Regions from separate parts of the Teredinibacter sp. KSP-S5-2 genome, predicted to be linked through region 1. Evidence: predicted binding sites of a transcription regulator. Region 1 holds the regulator's gene; the other holds the start of a gene.
The links. Region 1 encodes sigma-54, which starts transcription at its own class of promoters, with help from an activator protein. Its sites were predicted from a motif close to TGGCACANNNNTTGCNNT; they were not measured.
Positions count from the first base shown of each region.

Region 2: a site for sigma-54 is predicted at 1,081-1,098, ahead of P5V12_RS05765 (PEP-CTERM sorting domain-containing protein). Genes of this name have one in related genera too.

Region 1 covers NZ_CP120416.1:27,818-30,989, forward strand. The annotation lists gene rapZ (RNase adapter RapZ) at 1-75, opposite strand, end outside; gene ptsN (PTS IIA-like nitrogen regulatory protein PtsN) at 93-623, opposite strand; gene P5V12_RS00130 (RNA polymerase factor sigma-54) at 693-2,183, opposite strand; gene lptB (LPS export ABC transporter ATP-binding protein) at 2,343-3,068, opposite strand; gene lptA (lipopolysaccharide transport periplasmic protein LptA) at 3,093-3,172, opposite strand, start outside.
Region 2 covers NZ_CP120416.1:1,220,497-1,223,668, forward strand. The annotation lists gene P5V12_RS05760 (sensor histidine kinase) at 1-521, shown strand, start outside; gene P5V12_RS05765 (PEP-CTERM sorting domain-containing protein) at 1,163-1,744, shown strand; gene P5V12_RS05770 (TetR family transcriptional regulator) at 1,850-2,497, opposite strand; gene P5V12_RS05775 (NAD-dependent epimerase/dehydratase family protein) at 2,451-3,172, opposite strand, start outside.

The DNA.
Region 1 (3,172 bases):
ACCTTCGTCTTCTAGAAGGTGTAAGGCTGAGGTTTTGCCCGACCCTGATCTGCCACTGATAATAACTAAACGCATATTGCCACCTTGTTTTATTAATGGCTGGTTTGTTGAGTGATGAGCTGAAATAGCTGCTCGTCGCTGGATGCTTCGCGAAGGTGTTTTACCAGTTCCGCTTTTTGCATGGCTTCGGCGACGTTTGCCAGGGTTTCCAGGTGCTCTGCTTCAGCATTTTCCGGCACCAACATGGCGAACAGTAAATCGACAGGTCGACTGTCTGCGGAATCGAAATCGATGGGGTCGTCCAGTGTGATACAAGCTCCCAGTGTTTCGCCTCCGGTATTACAGCGGCAATGCGGAATGGCAATGCCTTCACCGATACCCGTTGAACCTAATTTTTCCCGTTCAACCAGATTGGTAAATAGTTCGTCGGCGTCTATCCCTTCGCAATACTGTGCAAAAAGGTACGAAAGCTGCTCAAGGAGCTTCTTTTTACTGGTGGAATTCCATTTGGCCCGTGTTCGATCCTGAGTGAGAATTGATTTTATTTGCATGACTTTCGGATACTTACTTTTAAACCATTCATAACCAAAAAAACCAAAAGCATGGGTACCGCTTTTGGTCATTTATAACCTAACTATTTTACCAGTATTTGATACTGGCTTCAGGGGTGCCAACCCTAACATTATTGGCGTTTACACTAAACGTTTACGCTCATTGGACGGGGGAATACCCAGTGATTCACGGTATTTCGCAATCGTCCTTCGTGCAACCTTGATACCTTGTTCTGCAAGGAGTGCTGTAATTTTAGAATCACTGAGCGGCTTTTTCGCGTTTTCTGCCGCAACCAGTTTTTTAATTATGGCTCGAATTGCTGTCGATGAGCACTCTCCGCCACTGTCTGTAGCAACATGGCTGGAGAAAAAGTATTTCAGTTCAAAAATCCCCTGTGGGGTATGCATATATTTCTGCGTGGTAACACGCGAAATGGTGGATTCATGCATTTCCACTTCTTCTGCCACATCATGTAAGACCATCGGTCGCATGGCTTCCGGTCCATGATCGAGAAACCCCTGTTGTTTTTCAACAATGCATGTCGCGACCTTTAATAAGGTTTCATTGCGGCTTTGCAGGCTTTTCAAAAACCAGCGGGCTTCCTGTAGGTTATCCCGAAGAAAGGTGTTGTCACTGCTGGAGTCGGCGCGCTTAACCAGAGAAGCATAGTCCTGATTAATGCGTATTTTAGGGGCTATCTCCGGATTGAGTTGTACCTGCCAGCGGTTGTTTTCCTTTTGTACGAAAACATCTGGTACTACGTATTCTGCGGTCTCAGTACTGATGGCATCGCCGGGTCTGGGATTAAGGCTCTGAATCAGGGCAATGGCTTTTTGCAGCTGCGGCTCTTTTACTTTGAGCCTGCGCATGAGTTGTTTGAAGTCTCTGCTACCTAGCAACTCCAAATACTGGTTTACGATACTTTTCGCGGTGGCCAGCTCTTCTGTTTCCGGTGCTAAATGGGAAAGCTGAATCATCAGGCATTCACGAATGTCCTGGCTGGCTACCCCAACCGGATCGAACTGTTGGACGCGATGCAGGACGGCAATGACTTCGTCCATTTCCAACTCTTCGTGATGCTTTACTATGCCCTCGAATATTTCGTCCGCGGTTTGGCTGAGCATTCCCGAGGGTTCGACGGCATCAATAATAACTTCGGCGATCTCCCGATCCAGATCGGACATGGGAGTCAAGTTAAGTTGCCAGTGGAGGTGATCCTGCAGGGTTTCTGTCACCGCCCGCCGTGATTCAAAGTCGAAATCCTCGTTGTCTGGTTTTGAAAGACCCGAACCGGAAGGTGCAGATTGATAAACATCATCCCAGCTGGTGTCGACGGCAAGATCATTTGGAATGTCCTCGCTCCATTCGCTGTCGGTTGCTGAGGAATCGTCGTAGTTGTCCCGTTCTGAGGTTTCTTGCTCGTTGGACTTGCTTTCTGATTGATCTTTACTGGTGTCTTGAGAGGCTTCTCCACTGTCTTCCTGGGTTTCCAGCATCGGGTTGCTGTCTAACGCTTCCTGAATTTCAGCCTGGAGATCGAGTGTGGAAAGCTGGAGAAGACGAATGGCCTGCTGTAGCTGAGGAGTCATCGTCAGCTGCTGACCCATTTTTAACTGCAGGGTTTGCTTCATAGTCTGCTAAATCTTTGAGATTACTCGAATTTTTTACCAGTAGATTTCAAAAGTTTAGTCGCGACTAGAGCGACAAGCAATGGCTTTTTTGCTTTTTCGAAGCAAAGTTTGTGCCGCGCCAAGAGCTAAGAGGGTAGGTGGATGAGTTTTTGTTGCAAGTTAAAGCGTAAAGTGCTGACCAAGGTATACTTCGCGAACTTTTTTGTTGTTCAGTACTTCGCCCGCATCGCCTTCAGCAATGATATGCCCTTCCGATACAATATAGGCCTTTTCGCAGATATCGAGAGTTTCCCGAACGTTGTGATCAGTGATTAATACCCCGATTCCCCGGTCTCGCAGCTGTTTTATGATGTCCTTAATGTCGCTCACAGAAATAGGGTCGACACCGGCAAAGGGTTCGTCCAGCAAGATAAACTGGGGTTCAGCTGCCAAAGCGCGAGCGATCTCAACGCGTCGTCGTTCACCCCCGGATAACGCCATGCCCAAGCTGTCTTTGATATGGGTAATATGAAATTCTTCGAGCAGGTTCTGCAGGGCTTGGTTTCTGTCTCCCCGCCGTAAATCGTCACGAGTTTCCAATATCGCCATGATATTGTCGGAAACTGTCATTTTTCGGAACACCGATGCTTCCTGCGGAAGATAGCCCAGTCCTGCTTTGGCTCGACCGTGCATTGGCAAATGGGTGACGTCTTTGCCGTCAATAAATACATTACCTCGCTCGGGTTTGACGATGCCGGCAATCATATAAAAGCACGTTGTTTTACCCGCCCCGTTGGGGCCTAGCAAACCAACAACCTGACCGTCATTCACGCTCATGGAAACATCAATAACGACTTGGCGACCTTTGTAGCTTTTGGCGAGGTGTTTGGCGTGCAGCTGGGGCATGAAAACGTTTTTCCTGGATGAATGCTAGTTTTTCAAGGATTTGGCCGGAATGACCATACGTACTCTGCCATCGTCTCCGTCGGTATTGGTGCCGCCAGCTCTAA
Region 2 (3,172 bases), 1.2 Mb from region 1:
ATTACGAAAAGGGAAAAATTCCAATACGAGCTCAAAGATGTATGCTGTCTGAATCGGTAAAAGATAGCTTATCTATTGTTAGCAGCTTTGCCGCGGACAGGGGGATTTCCCTGGAGGACAATACGGCCGATGCTGATATATTTGTCGATCCCGGTAGATTGACCCAGGTTATTATTAACGTATTAACTAACGGTGTGAAATATAATCGAACCGGAGGTTCGGTAACGTTAAGCTGTGTTCCTCAGGAAAAGTTTTTACATCTGAACATCACTGACACCGGGGTTGGTATTCCAGAAAAAGAACGGGATAAAGTGTTTAAGCCATTTGTTCGGTTGGATTATGCAGAAGCTCAAGCTATTGAAGGAACCGGTATTGGCCTAACATTAAGCCAGCAGTTAATAAGAGGAATGGGGGGCGATTTAGATTTTGAAAGTACTCCAGGGGAAGGAACCACATTCACACTCAAAATACCGCGTTACATCGAAACAATAAAGCACGAGCGAATTCAGTCGGAAACATGAAGGTTACCCGGTTGCTTGAATATTATATTTAATCTGGCCTGATTGAATTGTCGGTTGATATGAGGGAGTTGATCAACGATGAAGAGCCTCAGTAAGCATAGAAACTTGTTTTGTGTATCATCATTAAGCCGCTACTTAAGTACAGGTGTAAAAAATCGAACTATGAATTCATTCACAAATTAATCTATTAAAGGTGAGATTAGTATTGGTATTCAGTGCTTCTGTCAGTTAGTTAAAAAAAGTAATCGTTTGGCGCTGTTCCTATTTATTCTTACGGTATATAAATTTATCTCATAATTAACCTGGATTAAATCGTTGTTTATGCGCTTTGTGAATATGAACAATGGGTGCCGATTTTTTTTGCTAGGGATATTGAGCTTAATTATGTATAACAGAATAAATACAAAGTGAGCGGATAAAAATCTATATGATAATCGTTTTCACCTAAGCGTTTTTTTATTAAAAAACTCCATTGTAATCTGTCAGTAATATTTACAACATCACCCACTTCGTAAGGTAAAAAAAATATAACCCCTTGAAATAAAAGGGTATTTTTTTTTGGCATCCGTTTTGCTATTTGTATATGGGCGGCGTCCTGTGCTGCCTTGGAAATAGAATAAACTTACTGTGGGATATCAATAATGAAAAAGATTGTTTGTCTTTTACTTATGTTCTGGGTCGGGTCGGTTAGTGCAATACCAATTACCATCGATTTTGATGATCTAGGTTCGGGTGTTGTTGTTGGCGATCATTACGCCGACTTGGGTGTGACATTTGCGAATGCTGTAACGAATAGTTATGGGACTCTTCCCGGTGGATCTGATCCTACCTCCATTAGTCATACAGGTTTGGGATATCAGCCAACGCCTGCGAATCCAATCGAAGCATTTTTTAGCTCAACAATAGACACCGTTAGCTTGACGGGCGTAGACGTTGGCGGCAATGGCTTCATGTTAAGTGCATTCGCTGCGGACAATACATTATTAGCAACGGATGAAGTATTTGGAACTGGCGCTGGTGTGGGTGAGTTCTTTACTTTGAGCCTGTTTGCCCAAGGTATTAGCTATATTCAGTTTTCTCAAGTAACTACCGGTTATGGTGATGGTGTAGTATTTGATAACCTGGTATTTGATACTGTTTCAGTAGCAGAGCCTTCTTCCATTCTATTGTTGTGCATCGGCTTGATCAGTCTAGGTATTACTCGTAGAAAGCTGCAACATTAATTATCACTATAAATGTGAACATGCAAAGCCTCGAATTATCTCGGGGCTTTTTTGTTTTTGATCGCAACGTGATGTTGTCTTTGGTGTACTAAAAAGAATAAAGACTTATTCGACATTAGCTTGTTGTGTTAAATACCTCAGTCCATACCAAAGCCAATCAAATACGTCAGACATTTCCTGTCGCATATCGTGATTTACCAACCAGTGGGAATGGTCAGCAAATGCCTCTTGAATTGCTCTGGGTGGATGAGCACTTTGCCATTTGGCTTGTGCCAGCTGATAAAGGGTGTAAATAAACTGCCTGCGCTGAAACGAGGTGAGTTCTGGTGCAAACTGGTGAATGCAAGAAGCTAAAGTGTCAATTAAATCCGCACCAGCAAGTTTGAAACTGCGAGCAAATTCAGAGCTAATATTCTGCTCCAGTACAACAGGGGCTTGTACACTTAGCTGCATAAATAGTGGTTGTTGGTTAAAAAAATCCAGCAGTTGTTGTTTGAACTCATTTAGATTGGCATAGTTCGAACTTGCCAAACCATTGAGCGGGGCAGAAACCTGAATCAAGAGTGTTAAGAATATTTCTTCTCGGGAATCAAAATATCGATAGATCACACCTTTAGTGATATTCGCTTGTTTGGCGATATCACCAGCTGAAGGCAGGGAGTGCCCCTGGAGCATAAGCTGGGCAAGGGCATCAATAATGGATTGTTTACGCAGTGCTTTCTCTTCTTCGCTGCGGGCGCGCTGTTTTTGCATGTGTTTCCAAAAATTGAATAGTGGCCAATATGGTATCTTCTCGTGGCCGTGTTTGCCAGCCAAGCTCGGTACGTAGCGTTTGATCCTGATAACGCTGTTCCCGGCCAACGTATTCTGCTATCGCTCTTCTGCTAATGCTGCGCTCACTGCCGGTAATAATGTGATTTAACCAGTCGGTAAACGGCAGAAGCCTGGCTAACCACATGGGAGCAACTTTATCGCGTGTCTTCACTGACCGATAAGATCTTACCCAGTTGACTAATTCTCTGCCGCTACCCGAAAAGCTACCTGCAACATGTCGAGCCTGACGATTACTCTCATAAACCAGAATATGCGCCTCAGCCACATCACGCACATCGACGAAGTTAAAGTGCAGAGGGGGAGCCATAGGGAGTTTGTTCATTAATATCTGTTCTACCAACTTAAGGCTATCGGTCTTGGTTTGGTGACTGGGGCCCAAAACCGTGGCGGGTAAAACTGTAGCGAGGTTTAGCCCGTATTTGTCGGCAAGTTGCCAGGCTAGCTGTTCGCTGAGCGCTTTCGAGCGAGCGTATAACTCGGGAGAATAGAGGTTGTAGTGTTGATTTCCCAATGCTGGCGCGCCGGGTTTTACTGTTCCGATTGCAGCGATGCTGGAGGTGTAAACCACACGGCTAATGCCGGCTTCGGAAGCCG